4 regions of the Lysobacter sp. CA196 genome follow, and region 4 is predicted to be linked to each of the others. Evidence: riboswitches for the same ligand, from Rfam matches in the RefSeq annotation. Region 4 holds a riboswitch; each other region holds the start of a gene.
The links. A riboswitch is a leader RNA that binds a small molecule or an ion and turns the genes downstream of it on or off. The one in region 4 is predicted to bind cobalamin.
Positions count from the first base shown of each region.

Region 1: another riboswitch for cobalamin. It lies ahead of ACTOWK_RS18345 (ribonucleoside-diphosphate reductase subunit alpha); the one in region 4 lies ahead of btuB (TonB-dependent vitamin B12 receptor).
Region 2: another riboswitch for cobalamin. It lies ahead of btuB (TonB-dependent vitamin B12 receptor); the one in region 4 lies ahead of btuB (TonB-dependent vitamin B12 receptor).
Region 3: another riboswitch for cobalamin. It lies ahead of ACTOWK_RS21420 (CoA-acylating methylmalonate-semialdehyde dehydrogenase); the one in region 4 lies ahead of btuB (TonB-dependent vitamin B12 receptor).

Region 1 covers NZ_JBQJIN010000024.1:74,093-79,764, forward strand. The annotation lists gene ACTOWK_RS18340 (ribonucleotide-diphosphate reductase subunit beta) at 1-447, opposite strand, end outside; gene ACTOWK_RS18345 (ribonucleoside-diphosphate reductase subunit alpha) at 657-3,143, opposite strand; cobalamin riboswitch at 3,443-3,665, opposite strand; gene ACTOWK_RS18350 (DUF2339 domain-containing protein) at 3,801-5,672, shown strand, end outside.
Region 2 covers NZ_JBQJIN010000002.1:190,857-196,528, forward strand. The annotation lists gene ACTOWK_RS03525 (TonB-dependent receptor plug domain-containing protein) at 1-1,106, opposite strand, end outside; cobalamin riboswitch at 1,440-1,682, shown strand; gene btuB (TonB-dependent vitamin B12 receptor) at 1,820-3,688, shown strand; gene ACTOWK_RS03535 (hypothetical protein) at 3,765-4,355, shown strand; gene ACTOWK_RS03540 (hypothetical protein) at 4,387-4,998, shown strand; gene cobO (cob(I)yrinic acid a,c-diamide adenosyltransferase) at 4,995-5,639, shown strand.
Region 3 covers NZ_JBQJIN010000036.1:14,895-20,566, reverse strand. The annotation lists gene ACTOWK_RS21425 (acyl-CoA dehydrogenase family protein) at 1-34, opposite strand, end outside; gene ACTOWK_RS21420 (CoA-acylating methylmalonate-semialdehyde dehydrogenase) at 46-1,560, opposite strand; cobalamin riboswitch at 1,699-1,918, opposite strand; gene ACTOWK_RS21415 (hypothetical protein) at 2,471-2,716, shown strand; gene ACTOWK_RS21410 (Vps62-related protein) at 3,178-4,125, opposite strand; gene ACTOWK_RS21405 (hypothetical protein) at 4,570-5,199, shown strand; gene ACTOWK_RS21400 (hypothetical protein) at 5,363-5,672, shown strand, end outside.
Region 4 covers NZ_JBQJIN010000004.1:56,668-62,339, reverse strand. The annotation lists gene btuB (TonB-dependent vitamin B12 receptor) at 1-1,207, opposite strand, end outside; cobalamin riboswitch at 1,329-1,573, opposite strand; gene ACTOWK_RS05450 (TfoX/Sxy family protein) at 1,643-2,071, opposite strand; gene ACTOWK_RS05445 (GAF domain-containing protein) at 2,068-2,550, opposite strand; gene bioD (dethiobiotin synthase) at 2,678-3,352, shown strand; gene ACTOWK_RS05435 (phasin family protein) at 3,516-3,935, opposite strand; gene queD (6-carboxytetrahydropterin synthase QueD) at 4,191-4,544, opposite strand; tRNA gene ACTOWK_RS05425 (tRNA-Met) at 4,727-4,803, opposite strand; gene ACTOWK_RS05420 (RNA pyrophosphohydrolase) at 4,941-5,558, shown strand.

The DNA of each region.
Region 1 (5,672 bases), on a different contig from region 4:
GCGGAAGCAGAACTCGGCCTTGGCGCGGATCGAGGGGATGTTCTCGACCGCGTCGAAAGCCTTGGCGCGCTCGTTCGGGTCGGGCAGGTAGGTGTCGAGCAGGGTCAGGTAGAACTGCACGTGCAGCGCTTCCTCGTACAGCTGCCGCGACAGATACATGCGCGCTTCCGGCGCGTTGATGTGCTGGTACAGGTTCAGCACCAGGTTGTTGGAGACGATGCTGTCGCCGGTGGCGAAGAATGCCACCAGGCGTTCGATCAGGTGACGCTCGGCCGGACCGAACTTGTGCTTGAGATCGTTGACGTCCTGGGAGAAATCGACTTCCTCGACGGTCCAGGTGTTGCGGATCGCATCGCGGTACATCTCGTAGAAGTGCGGATAGCGCATCGGCCGCAGGGTGAGATCGAAACCGGGATCGAGGAGCAGGCGATTTGAATCGGTGGACATGGTGGTTCCTTGGATTACTGTCCTCTCCGAATGCGGGAGAGGTTGCTTATCCCTTCTCCCGCGGGCGGGAGAAGGTGCCCGGAGGGCGGATGAGGGCGCGCGAGGATCGTCGATTGCGCGAGCTGGGCGATGCGCTTGCCCTCACCCCAACCCCTCTCCCGTAAACGGGAGAGGGACTAAAGCTATGAAGCTTTGGATGGGTCGGAGGATTACTGGCAAGCCTCGCAAGATTCCGGGTTCTCCAGCGAACAGGCGATCGCCTCGTCTGTGGTGTATTCCGGCTTCGGTGCACTGACCGCCGGCGCGCTGACCGTGGTCTTGGCGATCTTGGTGGCCGGGCGCGAACGCAAGTAGTACGTCGTCTTCAGGCCCTTCTTCCAGGCGTACATGTACATCGAGCTGAGCTGGCCGATGTTCGGGCTCTCGATGAACAGATTGAGCGACTGGCTCTGGTCGATGTACGCGCCGCGCTCGGCGGCCATGTCGATCAGCGAGCGCATCGGCAGCTCCCACGCAGTGCGATAGACCTGGCGCAGCGCATCCGGCACTTCGTTCACCGACTGGATCGAACCTTCGGCCATCTTGATCCGGTCGCGCATCTCCGCGGTCCACAGGCCGAGCTTCTTGAGCTCTTCGACCAGGTACTTGTTGACGACCAGGAAGTCGCCCGACAGGGTCTCGCGCTTGAACAGGTTCGACACCTGCGGCTCGATGCACTCGTAGCAGCCGGCGATCGAGGCGATGGTCGCGGTCGGCGCGATCGCGATCAGCAGCGAGTTGCGCAGGCCGTGTTCGGCGATGCGCTTGCGCAGCGCGTCCCAGCGTTCGGGCTGCGAAGGGGTGACGCCCCAGGCCTCGAACTGCAGTTCGCCGATCGATGCGCGGGTATCGGCGAAGGACGGGTGCTTGCCGTGTTCCATCGCCAGCTCGTTCGACGCCGACAGAGCGTGGAAGTAGATCGCCTCGGCGATCTCCTGGGCGAGCTTGCGCGCCGGCTCCGAATCGAACGGCAGGCGCAGCTTGAAGAACACGTCCTGCAGGCCCATCGAGCCCAGGCCGACCGGGCGCCACTTGAGGTTGGCGCGGCGCGCGGTCTCGATCGGATAGAAGTTCAGGTCGATGACGCGGTCGAGCTGGCGCACGGCCAAGCGCACAGTCTCGGCGAGCTTGTCGAAATCGAACGCGCCCACGCCCTTATTAGAGCTGGGATCGTCGTACATCTCGACGTGGTGCGAGAGGTTGATCGAGCCGAGGTTGCAGACCGCGGTCTCGTCCTGCGAGGTGACCTCGAGGATCTCGGTGCACAGGTTCGACAAGTGGATGACGTTGCCGTCGCGCAGGGTCTGGTTGGAGGCGCGGTTGGACTTGTCCTTGAAGTTCATCCAGCCGTTGCCGGTCTGCGCCAGGGTGCGCATCATCCGCCCGTAGATGTCGCGCGCCTTGACCTTCTTGGTCGCCAGGCCGGCCGCTTCGGCGGCGTGGTAGGCGCGGTCGAAGGCTTCGCCCCACAGGTCGGTCAGCTGCGGCACCTTGGACGGGTCGAACAGCGACCAGTCGGCGTCGGCCTCGACCCGGCGCATGAATTCGTCGGGAATCCAGTTGGCCAGGTTGAGGTTGTGGGTGCGGCGCGCTTCGTCGCCGGTGTTGTCGCGCAGTTCGAGGAATTCCTCGATGTCGGCGTGCCACGGCTCCAGGTAGACGCAGGCCGCGCCCTTGCGCTTGCCGCCCTGGTTGACCGCGGCGACCGAGGCGTCGAGGGTCTTCAGCCAGGGCACGATGCCATTGCTGAGGCCGTTGGTGGAACGGATCAGCGAGCCGCGCGAACGGATGCGGGTATAGCTCAGGCCGATGCCGCCGCTGAACTTGCTGAGCTTGGCCACGTCCATGTAGCGCTTGTAGATCGCTTCCAGCGAGTCGTCGGGCGAGTCGAGCAGGAAGCAGCTCGACAGCTGCTCGTGGGTGGTGCCGGCGTTGAACAGGGTCGGCGAGCTCGGGATGTAGTCGAGCTGGGCCATGCGCCGGTACAGGGCGAGCGCGTCGCCGACGTCTTCGCTGAGCGCGCAGGCGATGCGCAGGAAGAACTGCTGCGGGGTCTCGATGACGGTGCGCGCGGTCGGATGGCGCAGCAGGTAGCGGTCGTACAGGGTGCGCAGGCCGAAGTAATCGAACTTGGCGTCGAGGTTGCGGTCGATCGCGTCGTTGAGCTTGCGCGCATTGGCCTGGACGAAGTCGAGCAGGCGCTGGTTGATCAGGCCCAGGTCGAAGCCGCGCTGGACCGACTGCGAGAACGCATGGATCTCGATGCCGGCGACTTCCTTCTCGATCACGCCGGCGAGCAGGCGCGCGGCGAGACGGCCGTATTCGGGTTCTTCGGCGGTCAGCAGGGCGGCGGTGCGGATCGACAGCTCGTCGAGTTCGCGCGTGGTCGCGCCGTCGTACAGGCCGGAGATGGTGCGGGTGGCCACGCGCATCGGGTCGACGGCGTACAGGTTTTCGCCGCTGCGGGTCACCGCGCGCACGATCTTGTTCAGGTCGACCGGCTCGCGGCGGCCGTTGCGCTTGGTCACGCTCATGGTCAGGTTGGCCGCGGGCGGGGTCAGCGCGAAACCGGTGTCGGCTTGCGGGTCGCGGGCGGGTTTGGCGGCGGTGTCGGCGGCGGGGGAGGCGGCGGACGATTCGGGTGCGAGCGTGGTCATGGCGTAACTCCGGGGCGTGGGTGCACGGGTCGCCGACCTTCCCGCGAAGGGCGACGCGCGGAGAACGCGGACGCGCCATCGGCGACCGGCCGCGCAGCGGCGTCGTCGATGGCACGGCCGTGCCCCCGCGGGCGCGGAACTCGGGGGCTTGCAGGCGAGGTGTCGCGCGGCCCGAGACGGGCGCATCCCGCGTCGGCGCGCGTGGCGGCGCCGCAACGGAACGAGCACGACAGCGAAGCCATCGTGCTGCGACACCGGCCGTCTTCCCCCGAAGACTCCTGGGCCGGTACCGCGCGGTGTGCAACGCGCGGCTGTCGGCAGGTCTTCGGGCTCGGGACACGACGACTCGCGTCTCCTACTGGCTACCGCTTCCCAGGCGCGAGGCGCGTCCAGTGCTTGGTAGCGTTCGTTTCCCATACCGCTGCGGGGCAGCGCCGGCTTTGGACGTCGCGCTGGCTGCGTCCTTACCGGCTTCCCTATTGAGCCAATCTCGCGATCGGCACCGACGGGCACAACATAGTGTGGTTTATCGATTCCGTCAACGCGATATGTGGTGAACAAGCTGTGTATAGAATGCGTGAAGCCTTGTCCTTCAAGGCTTGCGGCTTGGTGTAACGTTCGTGACCAAGCGCACGATGCACGGAACAGGGACGGGTGATGGAAGCACTGATCGTTTTAGTGGCACTGGGGTTGTTGCTGGTGCCGGTCCTGCTGGTGGTGGCGCTGATGCAAGTCGCCGGACTGAAATCGCGCGTGTCCGAACTCGAGCGTCGCGTGGCGCAGCAAGCCGAGTCGCTGAGCGCGGCCAGGTCCGGCCAGCGCGGGGACGAAACCCTGGCCGAGCGGATCGCGCGCGAAGCGCCGCCGCCGACAGCGCCGCCGGTTCGTCCGCCGCCTGTCAGCACGGTTGTTCCTCCTGCGGTCGTTCCAGCCAAACCCGTTGCCCCGGTCTCGGCGCCCACGCCGTCGCCGGCCGCGAGCGTGCCGCCGCCGATACCGCAGGACGTCGCCGCCCGCCCGGCCGCTGCGCGCGCCGCGCCTGCGGCCTGGCGCGCGCCTGCCGCACCGCCGCCGCCGGACGTATTCACCGTCGCCGCGCGTTGGCTGCGGCGTTGGTTCACCGAGGGTAATGTGCCGGTCAAGGTCGGCATGCTGGTGTTGTTCGCCGGCGTCGCCGCGCTGTTGAAGTACGCCACCGACCAAGGCTGGCTGCATTTGCCGATCGAGCTGCGCCTGGCCGGCGTCGCCCTCGCGGCGATGGCGGGGCTGGTGTTCGGTTGGCGCCAGCGCGAACGCAAGCGCAGTTTCGCCCTGAGCCTGCAGGGCGGCGCGATCGGCGTGCTGCTGTTGGTGGTGTTCGCCGCTTTCAAGCTGTACCAGCTGATACCGGCCGGCGCGGCGTTCGCGATCAGCGTGGTGCTGGTGGCCGGGGCCGGCGTACTGGCGGTGAGGCAGAACGCGATGGCGTTGGCGGTGTTCGCGATCCTCGCCGGTTTCCTCGCGCCGATCTGGCTGTCGACCGGTTCCGGCAACCACGTCGCCCTGTTCGGTTACTACGCCGTACTCAATGCCGGCATTTTCGCGATCGCCTGGTGGCGGCCGTGGCGGGTGCTCAATCTGCTCGGCTTCGTCTTCACCTGGGGCATCGGCACCTTGTGGGGCGTGCTCAAGTACCGCCCCGAGCATTTCTCCACCACCGAGCCCTTCCTGCTGCTGTTCTTCGCCTTCTATCTGTTGATCCCGGTGCTGTACGCGCGCAAGCGTCCGGCTGGGCACCGCGACCTCATCGACGGCTGCCTGGTGTTCGGCACGCCGCTGGTCGCGTTCTCGCTGCAGGCCGGTTTGCTCGAAGGCGATCGCATGCCGCTGGCGTTCTGCGCGCTGGGGCTGGGCGCGTTGTATGCGGCACTGGCATGGTGGCTGCGTCGCGATCGGCGCTTCATCGAGCTGTCGACGCCGTATGCCTTGCTCGCCGTGGGCTTCGCCACCCTGGCCATTCCGCTGGCGCTCGCCGCCGAGGCCACCGCCTGCGTGTTCGCGCTCGAAGGCGCGGCGATGGTCTGGCTGGGCTTGCGCCAGCAGCGTCGCTTGCCGCAGCTGGTCGGCTTCCTGTTGCAGGGCGCGGCCGCATTCGCCTTCGTCATCGGCGCCAGCGACGCGGTCTGGGACGCGCAAGTACCGCTGCTCAACGCCAGCTTCGCCGGCGCCCTGCTGATCGCCATCGCCGGTTTCGCCAGCGCCTGGAGCCATCGTCGCAGCGACAGCCCAGGGCCGGCCTTGCCGTATTACCTGTGGGGCCTGGCCTGGTGGCTCGGTGCGGCCGGCAGCGAGATCGCCGACTTCGTCCCCGACCGCCACAGCGCCGATGCGGTGCTGATGCTGACCGCCGCCAGCGGTTGGATCGCCGCGGAAGTGTTCCGTCGCCACAGCTGGAAAGCCTTGTCGCTGACCGCGATGTTCGCCCTGCTGTCGGCGCTGCCCTTGCTGTTCGTGCAGACCGATTTGCACGACTATCCGCTCGCCGGATTC
Region 2 (5,672 bases), on a different contig from region 4:
ACTTCCAGCGCGCCGGCGTAGAACTGCGTCGGCGAGGTCGGGCCCAGGCTGCGGTTGAGGGTGTTCTCGATGTCGAAGGTCAGGCCGTTGTGGCCGTAGTTGTAGCTCAGGTCGATCTGGGTGCCGCCGGCGGTTTCGCTGCGCAGGCCGAACACCGCGGCGCGGTCCTTGCTGACGTTGTGGATCTGCGGCAGGAAGCCGTTCGGGTAGATCGCCGGGATGTTGCGCGGGTCGCCGGCGAAGCGGAAATAGCCGTTCGACAGCACGTCGCGTTCGCTGTAGCTGCCGAACGAATAGAAGCTCAGGTAGTCGGTCGGGTTGTATTCGCCGTTGTAGGCGAACGCGCCCTGGTCGATCTCGGGATCGCCGTAGCGCTGCTCGACGCGGCCCTGGAACGGACGCGCGCGGTTGGTCTGGTCCTGGTGCCCGCCCTGCGCGGCCAGGTGCAGCCAGCCGTTTTCGCCGAGCTTGATACCGGTGTCGCCGGACAACTGGTACTGCTTGCCGTCGCCGGCGCTGTACTGGCCGTAGCGCGCGGCGATGCTGCCGCCGGTGCCGCTGCCCTTGAGCACGACGTTGATGACGCCGGCAATGGCGTCGGAGCCGTACTGGGCCGAGGCGCCGTCGCGCAGCACTTCGACGCGTTCGATCGCGGCGATCGGAATGGCGTTGAGGTCGACCGGCGAGGAGCCGCGGCCCTGGCTGCCGTTGAGGTTGATCAGGGCGGTGGTGTGGCGGCGCTTGCCGTTGACCAGCACCAGCACCTGGTCGGGGGCCAGGCCGCGCAGCTGCGCCGGGCGCACCGCGTCGGTGCCGTCGGTGATGGCCGGGCGCGGGAAGTTGAGCGAGGGCAGGGCGCGCGACAGCGCGGTGGCCAGCTCGACCGTGCCGGTGGCTTCCAGGGTTTCCGGGGTAATGATGTCGATCGGCGCGGTGGACTCGGCGACGGTGCGGTCGCTGACGCGGGTGCCGGTGACGATGACCTGGTCCAGGGTCTTGGGATCGCTTTGCGGCGCGTCTTGCGCGTGGACCGGCGCGGCGAGCGCTACCAGGAGGCCGAGGGCCAGAGGGTGACGTGAACCGGCGAAGGTGCGGCGGACGGGCATGACGACTCCTTGGTGGTGATGACAGCGATGTCATTTTGATTTAACACGAACGTAACAACCGGTCAATCAAGCGGCCAAATCTTGCCTAACGCAAGTAGTAGAAAAGTGGTAGTGGCACACTCTTTGCGGAACCCGGGGGTGGATCGGTGCCCGCTGTGCTGGGCCGGAAGGTTCGAATCCCCTCAAGTCGCCATCCGCTTTCCAGCCGTCATCCCCGCCTGCGCGAGGATGACTGGGGGGATCACGTCCCCGTGAGAGGCGCCTGGCCGCGATCCAGCACTTCAAAGCGCGCTTGCGCGAAAATCCGGTGGCATCCCCACGGCGCACCACTGCTAAGATGCACGCGCTCAAGGTGATCGCCGACACATAATCGGCGATTGAAACGGGAATCCGGTCCCCGCTCTGGCGTTCGCCAGGTCGGTCAATCCGGAGCTGCCCCCGCAACGGTAAGCGAGTACACGCACCGCACGAAGCCACTGTGTTCCGACACGGGAAGGCGCGGTACGGGAGACCCGGTCCGATCTCGGACCGACTCCGCTCGCAAGCCCGGAGACCGGCCCGGAGCGCGAACCGACAGGCGGAGGGCCGTGTCTCGGGGCATCGGCGCGCGCGCCGTCTCCGTTCCGCCGTCTCCCTGTCACGACCTGATCTAGACCGCGCGGGTGAGGCGCGGCCATGGAGAGCCGACTGTGACGTTCCGTTTTTCCGAATCCCTGCGCCTTGCGCGCCTTCCTGCGCGCTGCGCTTTCGTGCTCGCCGGCTCCGCATTCGCCGCCTCGGCGCTGGCCGCGCCCGCGGTCGATCTCGACCAGGTCGTGGTCACCGCGAGCCGCACCGCCCAGACCCAGGACGCCACGCTTGCGGCGGTGACGGTGATCGATCGAGCGCAGATCGAGCGCCTGCAGCCGTCGTCGCTGCCGGAGCTGTTGCGCGGCACGCCGGGCGCTTCGCTGGCCAACAACGGCGGCCCGGGCAAGGCGACCTCGCTATTCCTGCGCGGCAGCGAGTCCGACCATGTGCTGGTGCTGATCGACGGGGTCAAGATCGGTTCGGCGACCAGTGGCGGCGCCTCGCTGCAGGACATTCCGGTCGAACAGATCGAACGGGTCGAGATCGTGCGCGGCCCGTTCTCCAGCCTGTACGGCTCCGAGGCCATCGGCGGCGTCATCCAGATCTTCACCCGGCGCCCGCAGGGCGCGTTCGTGCCGAGCTTCAGCGCTTCGATCGGCAGCTATGCCACCCATCGCGGTACTGCCGGCGTGGCCGGCAAGAGCGAGCGCGGCTGGTATTCGATCAACGCCGCCCACGAAGACACCGACGGCATCAACGCCTGCCGCGGCAAGCCTTCGCCGGGCGGCGCCGGCTGTTTCACCAACTCGCCGGACCGCGACGGTTATCGCAGCGATTCGCTGACCTTGCAGGGCGGTTACCGCTTCAACGAGCAGTGGGACGCCGAAGCGCGTCTGTTCCGCGCCGAAAACCACAATCAGTACGACGGCAGCCAGAACAACGAGGCCGACGGCGTGCAGCAGGTCGCCGGCGCCAAGCTGCGCTACCGGCCCAGCGATCGCGTCAGCCTCAGCGCCAGCGCCGGCCGCAGCGAAGACCTCAGCGACACCTACAAGAACGGCAAGTACTCCAGCACCTTCGAAACCCGCCGCCAGCTCGGCTCGGTGCAGGGCGACATCGGCCTCGGCAGCGGCCTGCTCACCCTCGGTTTCGACTGGCAGCGCGACCGCATCGACAGCAACACCCGCTATGCCCGCGACGCTCGCATCCTGCGCGGCGCCTTCGGCCAGTGGCAGCAGAGTTTCGGCGCGCATGCGTTGCAGGCCAGCCTGCGCCGCGACGACGACAGCCAGTTCGGCGGCGAGACCACCGGCAGCCTGTTGTGGGGCTGGAACCTCAGCGAGGCGCTGCGTCTGACCGCGAGCTACGGCACCGCGTTCAAGGCGCCGACCTTCAACGAGCTGTACTACCCAGGCTACGGCAATGCCGCGCTGGCGCCGGAAACCTCGCGTAGCGTCGAGATCGGTCTGCGCGGCACCCACGGCGAGCGCCGCCAGCACGTGTGGTCGCTCAACGCCTACGAGAGCGACATCGACGACCTGATCGCGTTCGATGCATCGATCGGCCTGCCCGGCAACGTCGACCGTGCGCGCATCCGCGGCCTGGAAGCGGTGTTCGACACGCGCCTGGCCGACTGGGACTTGCGCGCCAGCGCGACCTGGCTGGACCCGCGCAACGACAGCCGCAGCGCCAGCCGCGACAAGCTGCTGCCGCGGCGCGCGCGGCAGAGCGCGCGCATCGACGCCGACCGCCGTTTCGCGGTCGCCAACGGTGCCTGGTCGTTCGGCGCCAGCGTCTACGCCGCGGGCGATCGCTATGATGACCTGGCCAATACGCGTCGCCTCGCCGGCTATGCGCTCACCGATCTGCGCCTGGGCTATGTGTTCAATGAAGCCTGGAGCGTGCAGCTGGCGGCGAACAACGTGTTCGATCGCCGTTACGAAACCGCCGCGTTCTACAACCAGCCCGGCCGCAACTATCTGTTGACCTTGCGTTACCGGCCTTCCCGCTGACGGATCAGCACCTCGGCCCGCGCCCGCGGGCTTTGCCGGCAACCACCGTGTTGCCGGCGCCTATCGAGAGTCGCCGATGAAAAACTTGCCCGGTCCCATTCAATTAAGCCTGTCGTGTCTGTTGTTGATGGTGATGATCGCCACGCGCTTTCATCACTTCGGCGATCTGCTGCATCTGCCCGACGCCTCGATGGCGGTGTTCTTCCTCGGCGGTCTGTATCTGCGCCGGCACCTGGGCTTCGTCGGTTTCCTGCTCGCCGCGGTCGGCATCGACTACTTCGCGATCACCGGGCGCGGCCTGGATTTCTTCGCGCATTACTGTGTAACGCCGTCGTATGCGTTCCTGCTGCTGGCCTATGCCGTGCTCTGGTACGCCGGGCGCTGGTATGCGCCGCGCATGCCGGCCGGCTGGCGCGGCTTCGCGCGGGTCTTCGGCGTGGCCTTGGTCGCCGCCAGCCTGTCGTTTTTGATTTCCAACGGCGCCTTCTACTGGTTCGGCGGCCGTTACGCGGAGCCGAACGTCGCCGAATACCTGAGCCGAGTCTGGCGCTGGGGCCCGCTGTTCGTACGCACCACCTTGAGTTACATCGCGGTCGCGCTGGTCGCGCATGCGGCGATCGCCCGCATTGCGCGCCCGCCGGCCTCGCAGCCGACCACGAACCGTTGATAGCCGTCCCTTCGCGTTCCGGAGCTTGAGCATGTCGAACCCTCTTCCCGTCGCCTCCGCCGCGGCGTTGCCGTTGGAATCGCGGCAGGCGCTGATCGCGACCGGCGCGTCGCTGGCGCTGCTGATGATCTGCACCCGCGGCCAACACTTCGCCAGCGTCGACGCCTTGCCCAGCGCGTCGTGGGCGGTGTTTTTCCTGGTCGGCGCCTTGCTGCGCCCGGTCTGGGCGTTCCCGGCGTTCTTCGTGCTGTCCTCGGCGCTCGACCTGGGCAGCCTGGCGCTCGGCCGCATCACCGACTGGTGCTTGTCGCCGGCCTATTGGGCGCTGGCCCTGGCCTACGGCGCCCTGTGGTTGGGCGGACGCGTCTATGCGCGCGTGCATCGCGACCACTGGGCCACGGTGCCGCGGCTGGTGTTGGTGGTGCTGGCGACCTCGGTGGTGGCGTATCTGATTTCCAAGGGCGGGTTCTATTTTCTGTCCGGCCGCTACCCGGATGCGAGCCTGGCCGGTTTCATCGACCGCATTCCGCAGTACTACCCGCGCGCACTCGGCACCTTGGCCGGTTACGTCGGCCTGGCCTTCGTGGTCTACACCGTTGCGCGCAGCCTGCTGCTGCGCCAGCGCAGCGGAGCGACGGCATGAGCACGGATAACACCAATGGTCCGGCCGACCGCGCCGGTTTCGCCGCGAGCACGGAAGAACGCCATCGCGAACGCATGCAGCGCAAGAAGGAACTGATCGACCGCAAGATCGCCCAGGCGACGATCGAGCGCGGCGTGCTGGTGGTCAACACCGGCAACGGCAAGGGCAAGAGTTCTTCGGGCTTCGGCATGCTCGCGCGTTCGCTCGGGCACGGTTTCAGGTGCGGGGTGGTGCAGTTCATCAAGGGCAGTTTCTCGACCGGCGAAGAGGCCTTCTTCCGGCGTTTCGAGGAACTGGACTATCACGTGATGGGCGAGGGCTTCACCTGGGAGACCCAGGACAAGGAGCGCGACATCCGCGCCGCGCAGTCGGCCTGGGCGATCGCGGCGAAAATGATGGCCGACCCCGGCTACGACTTCGTCCTGCTCGACGAGTTGAACATAGCGTTGGCGCATCGCTACGTCGCGCTCGACGACGTGCTCGCCGCGGTCGCGGCCCGCCCGGAACGGCAGCACGTGGTCATCACCGGCCGCGGCGCCCCCGATGCCCTGATCGAAGCGGCCGACACCGTCACCGAGATGCGCGTGATCAAGCATGCCTTCAAGGCGGGGATCAAGGCGCAGAAGGGGATTGAACTTTAGAGCGGGACTCGGGACTCGGGACTGGGGACTGGG
Region 3 (5,672 bases), on a different contig from region 4:
GCGGTGGCGGTGGACTGACCGCCTGCAGGTTCATGACGGCGGCCATCACTTCAGACTGATCGTGGTGTTGACGCCGTGGCCGAGCGTGTCGTCGTCGAACCAACGCGCGGTGACCGTCTTGGTCTGGGTGTAGAACATCACCACTTGCTTGCCGTAAGGGCCGAGGTCGCCGAGCTTGGAGGCGCGCGAGCCGGTGAACGAGAACAGCGGCACCGGCACCGGGATCGGCACGTTGATGCCGACCTGGCCGACGTCGATCTCTTCCTGGAAGCGGCGCGCGGCGGCGCCGGACTGGGTGAAGATCGCGGTGCCGTTGCCGTTCGGATTGGCGTTGATCAACTCGATCGCGGCGTCGAGCGTGTCGACGGCCAGCACGATCAGCACCGGGCCGAAGATTTCCTCGTCGTAGATGCGCATGCCGGGCTTGACCCCGGAGAAGATGGTCGGGCCGACGAAATTGCCGCGCTCGTAACCCGGCACCGACGGATTGCGGCCGTCGAGTTCGAGCCTCGCGCCTTGCTCGACACCGGACGCGATCAGGCTTTCGACGCGTTCGCGCGCGGCGCAGGAAATCACCGGGCCGACATCGGTGCCGGGTTCGGTGCCGGCATTGACCTTCAGCGTGCGCGCCTTGGCGACCAGCTCGGGAATCCAGGCCTGGGCTTCGCCGACCAACACGGCGGTCGAGGCGGCCATGCAGCGTTGCCCAGCCGCGCCGAAGGAAGCGCCGGCGAGCGCATTGAGGGTTTGCTCCTTGTTGGCGTCGGGCAGCACCACCGCGTGATTCTTCGCGCCCATCATGCACTGCACGCGCTTGCCCGCCAGCGAAGCGCGGTTGTAGACATGGGTGCCGACCTGGGTCGAACCGACGAACGACACCGCCTTGATGTCGGGGTGGTCGCAGATCGCATTGACCACGTCTTCGCCGCCGTGCACGACATTCAGCACGCCCCTCGGTACGCCGGCCTGCAGCGCCAGTTCGACCAGGCGCATGGTCACCAGCGGGTCTTGTTCCGACGGCTTGAGCACGAAGGTGTTGCCGGTGGCGATGGCCATCGGGAACATCCACAACGGAATCATCGCGGGGAAGTTGAACGGGGTGATGCCGGCGCAGACGCCGAGCGGTTGCAGCAAGGTGTAGGTGTCGACGCCGTTGGCGACGTTGTTGGCCAGCTCGCCGAGTTGCAGGTTGCCGATCGCAGCGGCGTGCTCGACCACTTCCAGGCCGCGGAACACGTCGCCCTCGGCATCGGCCAGGGTCTTGCCCTGTTCGGCGGTGAGGATGGCAGCGAGCTCGCCCATGTGCTCGCGGATCAGCTGCTGGTACTTGAGGAAGATGCGTGCGCGTGCGCCGATCGGGGTCTTGCGCCAGCTTTTGAAGGCCTGCTGCGCCGAACGCACCGCAGCGTCGACTTCGTCCGCGGTCGCGAACGGCACGCGCGCCAGCACCGTCTGCGTGGCCGGATTGACCACGTCGCGCCATTGTTCGGACCGGGATTCGACGAACGCGCCGTCGATCAGCAACTTGACCGTCGCGACTTCGGTCGCGACGCGATTCATATCGTTCATTGTTTCAGCTCCGTGTCGCTCACCCGCGTGACGGGGATTGCGGAGCAAGACAAGTCGGTTCCACGCAACGGACATCGCGTCGAGCCAGCCCGTCCGGTTGCCCACCGCAACACCCGAGGACGGCATCGCATGCGATGCCCGCCACTGGCCGGTCTCCGGGCTTGCGAGCGATGCGCTCGATCCGCATCACCCCGACACCTTCCCGCGAAATCGCAGTGGTATTGAGTCGGGTGTTCTCGCCTACCGTTGCGGGGGCAGCGCCGGAATGGAGTCTGTCGACTCGCACCGGCTTCCCGTTTCACCCTGCTCGCCGGTACGGCGGCAGGACACCTGTGGCCGGCGGAGTGTAGGCGCCGGATCGCATGCGGACAAGCTGCGCTGCGCAAAGCTGCGCGCTCGCTCGCACGATGACCTCGTCGAATTCGTCCGGTGCCGCATTCATCTTGTCGTCGGCGTGCTCTGCCACGCGTCGTGCATCGCACCGCACCGCGGCGAATGGAATGCGGGGCGATGCGTTTATCGCCGGACTGCGCCGATCGGCGCAGTTGACCATGCTTCGCGCATCGACCGAGCTGCGTATCGCCATCTCGCAAGCCGCCGCCTGTGCTCGGTCGGACACGAAACGTCGAGCGTCGATCGATACTGTGATGGGCGGCGGATATTCCGTGCAGCGATGCAGGCGAAATGGCTGGTGCGGCGGGGATGGCTGCAGCAGGGGCAAATTCGACAGGCGCGCGGGACCGCGATGGGGAGCATCGGCGGCGTTCGCTCGGCTGGCGTCGGCTGAGGTTGGGACTGGACCTGCATGAATCCGGCGCGGGACTGCGACCGGGGTGACATTCTCAGGTCATTGCAAGATCATGGCGTAAGCGCAATACCTATCTCCGAGGAGCAGTACCCGATGGTCGATCGCGAACGACGCGGAACCGGGCAGACCAGCACGGTGGCGCTGCGCGCCGGGCTGACCCCGGAGCAACGGGACGCGTTGACGACTCTGGAACATTTCCGTTGGGAGCTGCGCTTCGTGCGCCGGCCGCTGTTCCGGGAACCGATCCCGGTGGTGTTCCATCCCGATGGCGAGCGTTATGCGGTGTTGGAGGCGGATGGGTCGCTCAATGAGAACCCGGGGTTCGAGATACGCCGCTGAGGAGTGATGGGGACAAGGATCGGGCTGAGCGACGGTGCGCAGCACTGTAATGTCCTGACGCCTGCAGGGCCTGTCTGTAGGAGCGGCGTGAGTCGCGACCGCGGGACGCGCTGCGGCGACAACGCCGATGTCGCCCATCGAAGCGGTGTCCTTTCGCGGGGGTAGGAGCGGCGCAAGCCGCGACCGCGTTCTTTCGATCTTGCGGCGTATCGCTCACGCAAGATCAAGATCAAGATCAAACGCCAAAAGCTTCCGCCACTTTAGTGGCGGAAGCTCTTCGCGTTTGATCTTGCTTGAGAGAGGCGCCGCGAGGCCATTGCGACGCGGTCGCGACTTGCGTCGCTCCTACCCCGCGAAAGGACGCCACTTCGATGGATGGCGTCGGCGCTGTCGCATCTGCGCATCCCGCGGTCGCGACTTGCGTCGCTCCTACAAAGGGGGGCATGCCTCCGCCCCCGCGCTCAGCGCGGGAAGAAGAACGGCGGATACGGACCGTAGAAGGGGAAACCCGGTTTCTCGTCGATCGGCTGCAGCGACGGGTCGGCGTCGCCGGCGACGATCGGTCCCTTGTCGGCCGACGGTCCGGTCGGGCCGGTGGTCTCGCCGATACCGAATTCCTGGCCGCTGCCGCGTTCGCCCCACAGCACGTGGCCGCCATACCACTCCTGCGTGGTCACATCGATGGCCGGCTGGCCGGCCAGGTCGAAGCGCACGCCGCCGGTCTCGGCGGAATCGTTGATGCCGGGCGCCTTGGATTTCCAGGAGCCGGTCTCGGGGAAGTTCGCATGCGAGCCCTGGCCGACGTAGGACACCGGGCGGCCGTCTTCCTTCGGCGTGTCGGCCCAGGAGCGCTCGGCGTTCAAGCCGCCATGGGCGCTGTAGCGCACCGCGGTCGGCTGGTACTGGTCGTCGAGCTGCACGGTGATCTTTTCCCAGTCGCCTTCGTGGTTCTGCACGTCGCCGAGGCCGGGCGGGCCGTCGTTGTAGGAATAGAACAGGTGGTAGGTGATGGTGTTGGTTTCGGGGTCGTATTCGTAGAGATTCTTGCTGTTGCCGAGGTCGCCGTCGCGAACGCCGTCGCCGAGTTCCTCGTTCTGGTGATCGAGGAACAACTGGCTGTCGGCGCTCTTGTTGTCGGGGCCGATCTGCGCCAGTTCGTCCGCCGGCACCTCGCCGAGCCCGTGCAGTTCCTTGTCGCCCCAGAAGTCGCGTTCCTGCCGCAGGGTCGATTGCTCGATATACGTGTTCGGGTCCTGCAGGAAATTTTCTTCCTGGGGATGGAAGTAGAGGATCGGGGCATAGCGCTGGGCGAGCTCCTGCTGCTGCACCGGGGTCAGCGGCGCCGGCACGACCGGGTCGATCGGCGGCAGGCATTGACGGGAGGGGCCGGAAATATCGGAGGGATACATGGCACTGCTCCAGGGCGGGAGGTCGCCACGGCAGTGTAGTGAGGCCGTTCCGGCGGCAGCATTCGGGCTGACCGTAGGGCGGGGCGGCAGGCTGACGAGGGGCATCGGCCGCATCGGCATGGAGCCGTGGCGAAGGGCGGAATCGGAGGGCCGGCGTCGGCCGCGGACGGCGCGGTCTCGATGCGTTGAACGAGTCGAAAGCGGCTGCCGACCGATCGCTGCGGGACGCCGCAACTGCGGAAGGGGCGACCTGTACAGAGCGTGGCCGGGATTGACAGGGCACGGCGAGGTGTGACGGAGAACGTCAGTAGTGTGACATTAGTCGCACGCGGCTCACGTATGCTTAACAAGCAATGTGCCGAATGTCACTCCTTGGCATACTTTGTGCGTTTTTATGGCCTGCGCCCGGAGCCCCGGCGCCTTCGACCTCCCTGGAACCCAATAATGCGAACGCTCACGAAGTCCCTTTTGGCCCTGTCGCTGCTTGCCGCCGTACCGATGCTCGCCCAAGCCGAATCGCAGTACACCACCGGCACCGGCACCCCGATTACCGCCAGCGCCAAGCTGGACTTCCAGATCACGATCCCGAAGATCCTGTTCCTGCGCGTCGGCAGCGGCGCGGACTACACGACCAACACCACGGTCAACCAGATCGCATTCGTCGTGCCGGCCGCTCAGGTCGGTATCGGTGGTACAGGCATCGCTGCCACCGCCGCCTCCGGCGACCTCAACGACGGCAAGGTCACCGCCAAGCTGGTCGGCAACAACGGCACCATCACCCTGACCTCGACCACCCTGGGCGCGCTCAACAACGGTGTCGCCGGCGACACCATCTCCTACAGCCAGATCGAAACGACCGAAACCATCCTGTCGTCGGCGACGGCGCTGGCCCATCCGACCCTGGCCGACGGCGCGACCACGACCTCGACCGTGGCGCCGGGCACCGGCAAGCTGGTCAACCGCGATGCGGTCTGGGCCTACAAGTACAAGAACAACAACGTGGTCGCTCCGGGCGTCTACGGCGGCGTCAACGCCAACAACAGCCGCGTCACCTACACGGCTTCGATGCCGTAAGCCGCAAGCCGGACGTCCTTTGCGACATCCCCGTTCCCGCGTCGCGGGAACGGCTCCGGTCCACCCCGCAGTGCAGGAACGGCTCCGGTCCGCCCCGCGGTTGCGGGAACGGTTCCGACTCGATCCGCAGTGCGGCAACGGCTCCGACTTCCGAGGCCCCGACATGGCTTTGTCCTTACGCCCGGCGTGCTGGGTGCTGCTCTTGCTTGCGCTGGGCTGGTTCGACACCGCCCAGGCCTTCGTCGTCACGATTTCCCCGGGCGCGCGCATGGTCTACCTGCGGGTCGGCAACGGCGTGTTCACCGGTAATTACTCCAGCGGCGGCACGCCCGGCCGCGGCGGGGCGATCAACAAAGTCTCGGTGACGGTGCCCGCGGCCGTGCTCGGCAACGGCGCCGATCAGGTCATGACCACCGACGCCACCCAGGCCAACAGTTCCTACGACGGCTTCGCCTTCTGCAACGTGCCGGCGC
Region 4 (5,672 bases):
AGGCCGCGCCGCCGGTGGTGTGGCCGCCGAACTGCTCGTTGTCGTCGCGGCGCACGCTGGCCTCGAACGACTGCGCGCCGAAGCGGCCCTGGTACTGGACGAAGCCGGCCTTGTTGTCGCGCTCGCTTTCGTCGTACACGGTGTCGCTGTCGACCCGGTCGCGCAGCCAATCAAAACCAACCGTAAGAAGTTGATCTTCGGCCACGGTGAAATCCGCTTGAAGCGTGGCGCTATCACGATCGGTTTTAAAAAACCCCATCGGCACTTCGCCGAGGAAATTATCCGAGCTGTCGACGTTGCGGCCGGCCAGCAACTGCAGGTGAATCGTCTCCGACGGACGCCACTGCAGCTTGCCGCCGATCACCTGCTGCACGGTCTCGGAGCGGTTGACGAAGCTGCCGTCGTAATCGTTCTCGCCTTCGGCGCGCAGCGCCTGGCCTTCGATGCTCCACTGCTCGTTGAACTCGAGGCCGCCGCGCAGCGACAGGGCGTGGTTTTCGTAACCGTCGCGATCGGGCTCGTCGGTGAAGCAGCCGGCGAAGATCGGGAAACCGGCGCCGCGGCAGGCATTAATGCCCTGGGTCTTGCGGAAGCTGTAGTCGGCGCCGAACCAGCCGCGGTCGTTGCGGCCGCCGAAACCGGTGCCGAATTCGAGGCTGTCGTTGCTGCCGCCGCCGAAATGCATGCGCGGCGCGAAGCCCTGCTTCTCGCGGCGGGTGAACACCTGGATCACGCCGCCGATGGCGTCGGCGCCGTACAGGCTCGAGCGCGGGCCGCGCACGATTTCGATGCGGTCGATCAGTTCCAGCGGCAAGTCCTGCAGCGCGGCCAGGCCCGAGGTCGGCGAGCCGACGCGGATGCCGTCGACCAGCACCAGTACGTGGTCGGACTCGCTGCCGCGCAGGAACAGGGTGGTGAGCTTGCCGGCGCCGCCCTGGTTCGAAATGGTGATGCCGGCGCGGCCGCGCAGCAGGTCGTTGAGGTCGCGTGCCTGGCTGCGCTCGATGGTCTCGCGGTCGAGCACGTCGACCGGGGTCAGGGTGTCGTTGACGCTGACCGCGGTGCGGTTGGCGGTGACCACCACCTCGTCGAGGTCGGTGGCCTCGCCGGCCGGAGCGGCGATGGCGGCGGTGGGCAGCGCGAGCGCACAGGCGATGGCGAGCGACAGGTTCAGTGCGCGCGTGGCGTGCGTGTTGGGGACGGACATGGGGACAGCTCCAGCGCGCACGCCCGGGGGCGCGCGACGACGACGGCGGAAGACGGTTGCGAGGAGGCAGCGGGCCGTGGAGACAGCCGGATAGCAGCCGCCGCGACGCCCTCCGCATCGCAACCTGTGGCGCCTCAAGGCCGGTCTCCGGACTCGCAAGCGCAGCGCCGACGGGGTCGGGCTGCCGGTCGCGGCGCCTTCCCGTGCCGAGCACAGTGGCGGTTGCCGCGATCTGACTTGCTTACCGTTGCGGGGGCAGTGCCGGACTGGCGCCGATCCTCCCGCAGGAGAGGGCGCGTCACCGGCTTCCCGTTTCAACCCGGCGATGGAGAAAGCCGCCGGGTCACCTCGAAGCGGTGCGCAGTCTACGCGAAGCCGGCGCCCGGGGCCAAAACACCGGTAGGGGCAGGGAGCCTGGGGACGGCGCCGACGGGCTCAGTCGCGCCCGTCTTCCTCGTCGCGGCCGCCGGGACGGTCGTGGTCGGCCGCGCCGTCGTCGTCCTGGCCGCCGCCGTCGTGGCTGCTTGGCTCGAACGGGTCGTGGCGTTCTTCGGCGTGCATGGTGGTGTGCACCGGCGCGGCGGCCGGTTTGTTGCGCGGCGGCGGCAGCAGGGCGGTCGCGGCCTCGGCGGCCTGGATCAGCTCTTGCCGGCGTTCGTCGCTGATCTCCTGCCAATGGCAGTCCAGCAGCGCGCCTTCGATCGCGTACAGCAGGTTGAGGGTCGGCTTGAAGCCGGCGCGCTTGACGCGCATGAAGGCTTCGACCGTGCCGATCGCCGAGATGTCCTCGTGCGTACGCAGGCCGACCTGGCGCAGCCAGGCCGAGCTCTTGGGACCGATGTTGCGCATCTTCGTCGCGGTCATGCCAGCGTCTCCACGTACACACGCGCCAGCGCTTCCAGGCCGGCCTGGTCGTCGGCATCGAAACGGTCCGGGACCGGGCTGTCGAGGTCGAACACGCCGATCAGGGCGTCGCCATGGACCAGCGGCACCACCACTTCCGAACGCGAGGCGGCATCGCAGGCGATGTGGCCGGGGAAGGCGTGCACGTCGGCGACGCGTTGGGTCTGGCGGGTCGAGGCGGCCGCGCCGCACACGCCCTTGTCGAGCGGAATGCGCACGCAGGCGGGCAGACCCTGGAACGGGCCGACCACGAGTTCTTCGCCGTCGTAGAAATAGAAGCCGACCCAGTTGAGTTCCGGCAGCGCATGGTTGACCAGTGCCGACAGGTTGGCGGCGTTGGCGATGCGGTCGCGTTCGCCGTCGAGCAAACCGCGCGCCTGGGCGACCAGTTGCGCGTATTGCTCGGGCTTGCCGCCCGATAGTGCGGAGGTTGTGAACATCATCGGAGTGTAACAGCGGCGTCCGTCGCCACTACCATGGCGGACTCCAGGCCCCAGGGAAAAGCGCGAGATGAGTCACACCCAGCCCCCGGTGGAGGCCGCCTCCCGACCAACGGACGCATCCGCGGTGTTTCCGCGCGGCGTGTTCGTCACCGGCACCGACACCGGCATCGGCAAGTCGGTGGCCAGCGCTAGCTTGCTGCACGCCTTGCGCGCGCACGGCCTGCGCGCGGTCGGCATGAAGCCGGTGGCGAGCGGTTGCGAACGTACGCCCGAGGGTTGGCGCAACGAGGACGCCTTGCTGTTGCAGGCGGCGAGTGCGCCGACGCCGCGCTACGACGACGTCAATCCCTATGCCTTGCCGCTGCCGTTGGCGCCGGAACTCGCGGCCGCGCAGGCCGGTGTCGAGATCGCATTGGCGACGATCCTCGCCGCGCATGCGCGCTTGTCGGCGCAGTCGGACACGGTGGTGGTCGAAGGCGTCGGCGGTTGGGCCGCGCCGATCAGCGCCACGCTCGACCAGATCGACCTGGTGCGCGCGCTGGACCTGCCGGTGGTGCTGGTGGTCGGCCTGCGCCTGGGCGCGATCAACCATGCGCGGCTGAGCGCGCGCGCGATCCAGACCGACGGCGCCCGCCTGGTCGGCTGGATCGCCAACGACATCGATCCGCACATGGCGCGCGCCGACGACAACTTCGAGATCCTGCGCCGGCGTCTGCCGGTGCCGTGCTGGGGGCGTTTGCCGTACGTCGCCTCGCCCGATCCGCAGGCCCTGGCCGCGCGCTTGCAGCCGCTGTTCTAGCGCGGCGATGCGTTTGCGGCGTGGTTGGCGGCCTGTCGCAGGCCGATGGCGATTAGCGAGGCCGAATCGCGGGCAACAAAATCGCGGCCAACAAAAAACCCGGCAGCCGAAGCTGCCGGGTTTTTCGCATCCGCCATGACGGCCGGAGAGAGAGACGGTGCGCTTACTTGGTCGCGGCGGCAGTCGGAGCCGTCGCCTTCGCCGCGGCCTTGGCGGCCTTCTCGACGTTGGCCTGGGTGGCCTTGGCAGCGGTTTCGATCTGCGACTTGGCCAGCTCGGCGATCGCTTCGTTGGTCTTCACGGTGCGGCCGAAAGCTTCCTGGCCGGTGCTGACAGCGCGCTCGAGGTTTTCGCGAGCGATCTGCGCGCCCTTCGGCCACAGGGTCTTGAAGGCTTCCAGGTCGCGGGCTTCGGCGGCTTCACCGAAGAAAGCGAAAGTGGCGTTGACGCGGTCTTCGATGGCGGCGACCTGCAGGCCGAACACGGCCTCGGCGTTGTCGAGGGCCAGACGGTTGACCTGAGCGGCCGTGTCCGCGAACTGGCGCGTAGCGGCGGCGAACTGTTCGTTGAATTGCTGGTACATGGCTGAGCTCCTGAAAGGTCCAGACGGAGAACGACTGGATTGTGCGGTGCAGCATAGGCGGGGTTTTGTTGCGATGCAACATCGAGCCGACGAGCGGTCGAAAGCCGTTCAGAAAGCCTGCCTGTTCAGGTGGTTAGCGACCAAGCAGCCGTTCAGGCAAAGCCTAATCCGGGGCCATGACCACGGCGTTGCCGGCGTCTGACAGGGCGCCGGCTGCGATCGGATCGGAGATGGGGCAGGGCAACCGCCCCGGGCTCAGCCGCGGTAGCGGCAGCCGGCGGTGCAGGTCTCGTGGACCACGATTTCGCTCAACAGCGGCAGCACCGGCTTGAGCTGCTCCCAGATCCACACCGCGAGGCGTTCGCTGGTCGGGTTTTCCAGGCCGGGGATGTCGTTGAGGTAGTGATGGTCGAGGCGGTCGTACGTCGGCTGGAACGCCTTCTTGACGTCGGCGTAGTCCATCACCCAGCCGGTGTGCTCGCCCAGCTCGCCGGTGAGGTGCACCTCGATCCGGAACGAATGCCCGTGCAAACGCGCGCACTTGTGGCCTTCGGGCACGTTCGGCAGCCGGTGGGCGGCTTCGAGAGTGAAGACCTTGAAGATGTTCACAGCAGTCATAGTGCGGTACCGGGTCGGGCGGTGGCGCGTCGCGCGATGGCGCGGCGTGGCGCGTGATCTGGAGCGAGGTGATCTGTAACGATCGGAATCCTGGGCCGGCGCGCATCCTGGCGACGGATACGAAAAAGCCCGCTGCGCTGGCGGGCCCTGGGTCTTGCTGCGCGGCGATTCTATGGTGGCTATGGGTGGACTCGAACCACCGACCCCAGCATTATGAGTGCTGTGCTCTAACCGGCTGAGCTACATAGCCACGGGGAACCGCGAATTCTTCATGCCGGACGGGCTCTTGTCAATCGTCCGAGCGCATCGCGACCGGTTTGTTTGCCCGACTTGTCGTCCCGGCCACCCCGTGGCAGAGTCGGACACAGTGAATTTGGAGTCCGCATCGTGATCGATCCGGACGGCTACAGGCCCAATGTCGGCATCGTGTTGATGCACCCGGACGGCCGCTTGTTCTGGGCTCGCCGCGTGCATCGCGATGGCTGGCAATTCCCGCAGGGCGGGATGAACACCGACGAGACGCCGCTCGAGGCGATGTATCGCGAGTTGCGCGAGGAAACCGGTCTGCTCCCGCAGCATGTCGAGGTGCTCGGCGCGACCCCGGGCTGGCTGCGCTATCGCCTGCCGCGCCGGGCCATCCGCCGCAACGACCGCCTGGTCTGCATCGGCCAGAAACAGGTGTGGTTCCTGCTGCGCCTGACCGGCGAGGAGTCCGACCTGCGCCTGGACCTGACCGACAAGCCCGAGTTCGATCACTGGCGCTGGGTCGATTTCTGGTACCCGGTCGAGCACGTGGTGATGTTCAAGCGCGGCGTCTATGCCAGTGCGCTGCGCCATCTGGCCCCGTTCGCGCGCCTGGTTGCCGGCCAGCAGGCGGTGCCCGCGCCCAGCCCGGACGCGCGCCTGCACGAGGCCTATCTGTCCGGCTGCAACCACCCGCGGTCGCGGACCTGCGGCGGGCCCGGCAACCCGGTGCGGGGCAGCGGCTCGGAATCGGGCAGCTGAACCGGCCGGACTGAGCGCTGCGGCCGAGCCGGCCGGCGCCGCCGACCTGGCCCGGCCTGCCCGCCAAACGCGCCGGCAAGCTGGCCCGGCCTGGTTCCGGACGGCGCCGCCGCG